DNA from 2 places in the Arthrobacter sp. U41 genome. Region 2 is predicted to be linked to the other one. Evidence: predicted binding sites of a transcription regulator. Region 2 holds the regulator's gene; the other holds the start of a gene.

Region 1 (3,479 bases), 1.0 Mb from region 2:
CCCAGCGCCAGGCCGGCGTCCCGCACGGCACCGCGAGCGCGGTAGCCGTTTTGCATGCTCATGAGCGTGACGCGCCCGGAGCCGAAGCGCTCAAAGATCTTCCGGTACACGTTGTGCCGTTCGGCGCTTTCGACGTCGATGTCGATGTCCGGGAGGGTGGCGCGGTCCCGGGAGAGGAAGCGCTCGAAGATGAGGTCGTGCTGGAGCGGGTTCACCTGGCTGACATCGATCAGGTAGTTGACCAGGCTGGAGGCGCCCGAGCCGCGCGCCGCTGCCCTTACCCCCATGTCCAGGATCATCCGGGAGACCTCGGCCACGGTCAGGAAGTACGCGGCGAAGCCCAGGCTGTCGATGATCCTCAGCTCGTGCTCCAGCCGCGAGCGGAGCTCCTTGGCGGGCTTGCCGGTGATCCCAGGGAACCGCCTGCTGATGCCCGCTTCGCAGCGCAGGGTGAGTTCAACGAGGGGGTCCCCGGCGATGCCGATCACCGAGGCTTCCGGCACTACGGGCTGTTTCCATCCCATGTCCGTCACCGGGTCCATCCGGCAACGGTCCGCGAGCGCCGCGGTCTGCGCCATCAGGTTCTTGAGGTCCGCGGCGCCGTACCCGGCGGAGTGCATGATCTCCTTTCCCAGCTGGAGCATCTGCGCCGCGGATTTGAGCCAGCCCTGCCCGTTGGGCTGGAGCAGCGGGGCGGCGGAGAGTTCGGGAAGCGATTTCAGCGCGCGGGCTGAATCCAGCACGTCCGCGGTGGCCGCTCCGTCCTCGGCGACATACCGCACGGCATTGCTGAGCACGGCGGGAACCCCGTGTTCGGCGGCGAGCTTGAGCATCCGCACCGCGTGGGCGGTGCTGAGCGGTTCGCCCGGCGGGCTGAGCTGGCTGACCACCTCGGCGGCAATCGTTCCAGGCGGCATGGCATCGAGCCAGCGTTTGAACAGGGTGCGGGGGCGCAGGTAGCGCCTGCCGCCCATGGCACGTCCGACGTCGGAGTCCGGGCCGATCAGCACGGTCAGCACCGGCTTGAGGGTTTCCGGGTGCAGGGTGCGGGAGGCCAGCTCGGCCCGGGTCACGGCCGCGGGCACCGCTCCCCCGGCCTTGCCCGTGGTGCGGGCATGCGCGTCGGAGATCAGCCGGCACAGGGCCCGGTAGCCGGCGCCCCGGTTGTTCCCATGGGCCAGCACGAGGACGCGCCCCCCGACTTGGGTGCGGAGGTCGCCGTCGTCGTCAAAGACCGCAAGGTCCACCCCGACGATCGGGTCCAGCCCCGCAGCCATGCAGGCCAACAGGTGTTTGACCGTCCCGTAGAGGCCGTCGCGGTCCGTGCAGGCGAGCGCGGTCGCCCCGTCCGCGGCCGCGGCGGCCGCCAGTTCATCCGGCCAGGAGACCCCGTAGTGGGCACTGAAGGCGGTGGAGACATGCAGATGGGTAAAGCTCATGCTGATTCGGGCTCTTGGACTGGAAGCCTGCCGTCGTGGATCCGCAGCAGGCGCCAGCGTCCGCTGCCCACATGCCGGGTGAGGTCAAGGGTGATGGAGCTTTCGGTGCCGGGGGAATCCTCCGGGCGCACCTGCACCCGCCAGATCTCATGGTCCACCAGGCCCGGGCCGCTGCCCAGCGGCGCCCGCTGTTCTTCCGCCCACCATTGGCGGCGCTCATACCAGCGGACCGGGTCCGCGCAGACGGTGTAGTGCCGGCCGGCCCAGTCGAGTTTCAAGGGCTGGCCTGAAGGCGTGCAGGCGACGTCCACCGACTCGCTGAACATGCCCATCGTGCCTCCCGGTCCACACCATCTGTAAAACCGTCCGTAAACCGGCCAGTAACTATTCGAACATATCTTCGAACAACTCCAGTCTACGACGGTGCCGGGGCAAAACCTAGATCAGGGGTGGACGGACGCAGGCACAGGTAGCAGGATTGAGCCATGAGCTCCCATAACGCACTCCTGAAGCACGTAAGCATCGCCGCCGAGGACACGTCCTTGGTGGCGAAGTTCGATATAGACGGAAACATCCCAGGGCAGGGCGCCTACGTGGTGGGGCTGGTGGCAGCAACCCCGGACCATTCCCACCAGCGACGAATGGGGATCGAGTTCATGAACGGGGAGGCCGTGTCCTTCTACTGCTTCAGCCATGACGGCACGGAGGAGAACTTTGACCTCAAGGGTGTGGAGCATTCCGGCAACACCATTACCGGGTACTTTCCGATCAGCACGATCATGGGCCTGGCCAAGGGCCACCTGATGACGGCCTTCAGCGACTGTGACGGCCGCGGGTACCAGGCGAACGTCCCGGTGGAGGAAGCCCTCTAGGCCATAAACCCCTAGGAGCTGGCTTTGTAGACTTCCAGCTCGAGCGTGATGAACGCGTCGATCATTGCCCGGTAGGTCTTCTCAACGAGTTCGACGTCGATGTCCTTCTGTTCCGCCGTGGCGCAGACGTGTTCGATAACCCGCTCCACGCGTCCGGGGGCACGCACCTCCGCGCTGTCGGCCTTCAGGGTTCCGGCGATCCGGATCAGGCGCTCGCGGCGGCCAATCAGCGACACGATCTGCTCGTCCACCTCGTCAACAGCCACCCGCACGGCGGCGAGCTGTTCCCGGTCGGCCTTGGCAGCTTTTTCGTCTTCGTGATTTGTGGACATGTCCATGACAGTATCGAAAGATGCAGCCACGAGTCGATTTAATTTCACTGGGTGTCCGCAGCGTTGATGCCTCCCGCAGTTTCTATGTGGATGGCCTGGGCTGGCCCGTCCACCGGGAAGTCCGGGGAGAGGTCCTCTTCATCCAGGCCAATCACGGCCTCATCCTTACGCTCTGGGACGCCGGGCAGATGCAGGCCGAAGCCGGCACCGATCCTCCCACCGGCAGTCCGAGCATCACGCTGAGCCACAACCTGGGCAGCGCAGCGGAAGTCGACTCGGTGATGGCGGAGGCGGCGGCGGCCGGAGCGGCCATCATTGCAGCGCCGAAGACCCAGTCCTGGGGCGGCTACACCGGATACTTCGCCGATCCCGACGGCTACCGCTGGGAAGTTGCCTTCAATCCCAGCTGGGCGGTCGACGGCGCCGGGAAAGTGACACTCTGACAGCTCACCACGGGGCAGCCGACGGCCCTGCCCGCCTCCCGGGCCGGGGGTCCGGAGGGCTACGGCCATAAGGCCCTATTGAGGTGTCCGCCGGGGCGGCTACCGTGACTGGGGTACACGGCGGCACGCATATTCGAGCCGGTGTGCTTTGCTCCGCGAACCAAGGGTTGTGTATTTTCCATGGCCCGCACTCCCAGGGAGGCAGGGAGAAAGATGAAGACAGTCATCGTTGGAGGAGTCGCGGCGGGCGCGTCGACCGGCGCCCGTCTGAGGCGCCTCGACGAGTCGGCCGAGATCGTCATTCTCGAGCGGGACCACTACGTCTCGTTCGCCAACTGCGGCCTGCCCTACCACATCGGCGGAATGATCCCCGAGCGTGAGAGCCTCCTGCTC
Region 2 (3,479 bases):
CCTGCCGCGCGGCCCTCTCAGATTCCAAGGGCGACAGCGCCAACACGGCCGACGGCGGCCGCCAGCTCGCGCGCTCCCGCCTGATGGTGATCCTGGAACTCTGCGAACGGCTGCTCGCCGCCCGCGAAAACCGCGAGGTGGTCTGGTTTTCCCGCAACAGCACCTTCGACCCGCAGCAGGGCTACGCCCAGCCGGACGAGTCCGCCCCGGCCCTGATCAACATCGCCCCGCTCAGCGTTGCCGGACGGCTCCGGGAGGGACTGTTCGCGGACCACACCGTCATCCTGACCTCGGCGACGCTGGCGATCGGGTCCGCTTTCGAACCGGCCGCGGGCGGCCTTGGCCTGGTCGGACCCGGGGCCCCCAGCTGGACCGGGGTCGACGTCGGCTCCCCCTTCGAATACCCCAAACAGGGCATCCTCTATGTAGCCAAGCACCTGCCCAAGCCCGGCCGCGGCTCATCCCCGGAAGCCCTCGACGAGCTCGAGAAGCTGATCCGGGCCTCCGGCGGCGGAGCCCTGTGCCTGTTCTCCTCCCGGCGCGCCGCCGAGGACGCCGCCGAAGCCATGCGTCCCCGGCTGGACATGAGCATCCTCTGCCAGGGCGATTCGACCATGACCGCGCTCGTGAAGCAGTTCGCCGACGAACCGGACACCTGCCTTTTTGGCACCATGTCCCTGTGGCAGGGCGTCGACGTGCCGGGAATCTCCTGCCGCCTGGTCGTGATCGACCGCATTCCGTTCCCGCGGCCGGATGATCCCCTGATGACGGCGCGGTCCCGGGCGGTGGCCCAGGCCGGCGGCAACGGCTTCATGAGTGTTTCCGCGACCCACGCCGCCATCCGCCTGGCCCAGGGTGCCGGCCGGCTGATCCGCACCACGACGGACAGGGGAGTGGTGGCCGTGCTCGACTCGCGGCTGTCCACCGAGCGCTACGGGGGGTTCCTTCGGGCCTCCCTGCCCCCGTTCTGGCCCACCACCGACCCCGCGGTCGCCGTCGCGGCCCTGGAGCGCCTCTCGAAGGAATCCGGGCAGCCCGCCACGTAACCGCGGGGCGCAGAAACGCGCAAGGGCCCCGCCGAATCCGGCGGGGCCCTTGCGGCAGCTTTCGGGGGTGCTGGTCCTCCCGCTGCTAAAGGGAGCGCAGCACCGAGACGACCTTGCCCATGATGACGGCGTGATCGCCGAGGATGGGCTCGTACTGGGTGTTCTGCGGCAGCAGCCAGGTGTGGCCGTCGCGCTGCCGGAAGGTCTTGACTGTTGCCTCGTCGTCCAGCAGGGCCGCGACAATGTCACCGTTGACGGCGTCGCCCTGCTGGCGGACCACCACCCAGTCACCGTCACAGATGGCTGCGTCAATCATCGAATCCCCTGCGACCTTGAGCATAAACAGATCACCGTGGCCCACCAGCTGGCGGGGCAGCGGCATAACGTCCTCGACGACCTGGTCGGCCAGGATCGGCCCGCCTGCTGCGATGCGGCCCACCAGCGGCACCATGGCGGTGTCGGTGGCGCTGGCCAGTTCGGAAACAGACAGGCCGCCGACAGTGCGCAGGCCGCCGGGCTTCGCAACTCCCGAGATCTTTGTGGTGCCCTCATCGAGGGTCAACGGCATCAGCACTTCCATGGCGCGGGGACGCTTGGGATCGCGCCGCAGGTAGCCGAGCTTTTCGAGCTGGGAGAGCTGGTGGGTCACGCTGGAAAGGCTGGCCAGGCCGACGGTGTCGCCGATCTCGCGCATGGACGGCGGGTAGCCGTTGTCCGTTACGGAGCGCTGGATGGTTTCCAGGATCTTCTTCTGCCGGACCGTAAGGCTCTTGGGTGGCCGGGCTGCCTGCGGGCTCCGCTGGGTGGCCCTGCCGCCGGTGGCTTGTGCTGCCATGTTCGCCAACGCCTTTCCGTTCCCCCGGCCGCCGTGGCTGCGGCTTCCGGGAACCTCCGGCCTGAAATGTCAGACCCTGCTGATCAACTGCAGAAGTGGTTGTTCTTGACTCAAACGTAGGCCAGCCACACGGCTTTTTCAAACATTTGTTCTAGCGAGTCTCGACAATGTTCGTCAATAGGTGCTAAAACAGAACAAGCAGGGTTCGAATATGTGTTCTAGTCGGACCCGGCTCGGGCACAGCATGACGTTCGGTTCTTTGTTCGAAGGTTAGGCCGGTTGGCGGCAGGTACGTGGAGTACGCCGGGCGGCACAGTATGGTCCAGGAGGGCTCAGTTCATGTCAGTATCAAGCGCGTTTCACGACACTTTCGGCCGCGACGCATTCGGCAACTACGGCCGCCCCGGCGGCGGTGCGCCCGCCGGCCGGCACGACCCTGCCGGCCGGGCCGACGGCGGCGCGTCCGCTGCGCGGCGCAGCCCGGCCGCGGTGCAGAGCCCGGCCGGATCCGGTCAGCGGGCCAGGCAGGCTCCGCTCAGGCTCACCCGGCGCGGCCGCTTTGTCTTCATTGGGGTGCCGCTGATCCTGCTGGCGGCGCTGATCCTTTCCTTCAGCGGCTTCCTCAACGCCCCCGCCAAGGCAGCGGACTCCGCCGCCGAACTGTCACTGACCCCGACGGTGACCGTTACGGTGCAGGCCGGTGAGTCCCTCTGGGCCATCGCCGAGGTGGTGGCGCCGGAGCGGGATCCCCGCGACGTCGTCGACGACATCATCCAGCTGAACAACCTCGAGGCAGCCCGCGTCGTGCCGGGCCAGGCACTGTTCATTCCGTCCCAGTAACGCCGTCGATCCGTCACAGTTTCAGGGCCTGCGGCGATCTCACTTAAACTAGTGAAGTGACTGACCAGTTAGAGCGCCTGAACCGACTTCCCCTCCGGACGAATCTGCGCGGCCTGACGCCGTACGGCGCGCCGCAGCTGGACGTCCCCATCCTGCTCAACGTCAATGAGAACACCCATGGTGTCCCGGCTGACGTGCGGGCCGCCATCGCCGAGGCCGTCACGATTGCCGCCGCCGGCCTGAACCGCTATCCGGACCGCGAGTTCACGGAACTGCGCGAAGCCCTCGCCGAATACCTCGGGCACGGACTGGGTGCGGAGAACATCTGGGCGGCGAACGGCTCCAATGAGGTGCTCCAGCAGATCCTTCAGGCCTTCGGCGGCCCGGGACGGACCGCCCTCGGCTTCCCTCCCACGTACTCCATGTACCCGCTGCTGGCCTCCGGCACGGACACCGGATACATCGTCGGGGTCCGCGCCGACGACTATGGACTCAGCGCCGCATCGGCAGCCCGCCAGGTCCGCGATCTTGCGCCGAACATCGTTTTCCTGTGCTCCCCGAACAACCCCACCGGCACCGGGCTGGGGCTGGACGTCGTGGAGGCCGTCTACGAGGCCGGCGAAGCCAGCCAGACCATCGTGATCGTCGACGAGGCCTACCACGAGTTCGCCCATGACGGCACACCCAGCGCCCTCGCCCTGCTGCCCGGCCGGGAACGGCTGATTGTCTCGCGCACCATGAGCAAGGCCTTCGCCCTT

What was found. The regulator LexA, encoded in region 2, represses DNA repair genes until DNA is damaged. The targets are predictions, from matches to a motif close to TCGAACANNTGTTCGA.
Region 1: a site for LexA is predicted at 1,828-1,843, ahead of ASPU41_RS17210 (DUF6504 family protein). Genes of this name have one in related genera too.

What each region holds. Positions count from the first base shown of each region.
Region 1 covers NZ_CP015732.1:3,783,359-3,786,837, forward strand. The annotation lists gene ASPU41_RS17205 (DNA polymerase III subunit alpha) at 1-1,439, opposite strand, end outside; gene ASPU41_RS17210 (DUF6504 family protein) at 1,436-1,771, opposite strand; gene ASPU41_RS17215 (hypothetical protein) at 1,925-2,311, shown strand; gene ASPU41_RS17220 (chorismate mutase) at 2,323-2,649, opposite strand; gene ASPU41_RS17225 (VOC family protein) at 2,664-3,086, shown strand; gene ASPU41_RS17230 (FAD-dependent oxidoreductase) at 3,300-3,479, shown strand, end outside.
Region 2 covers NZ_CP015732.1:2,760,488-2,763,966, forward strand. The annotation lists gene ASPU41_RS12575 (ATP-dependent DNA helicase) at 1-1,046, shown strand, start outside; gene lexA (transcriptional repressor LexA) at 1,132-1,881, opposite strand; gene ASPU41_RS12585 (LysM peptidoglycan-binding domain-containing protein) at 2,221-2,721, shown strand; gene ASPU41_RS12590 (histidinol-phosphate transaminase) at 2,778-3,479, shown strand, end outside.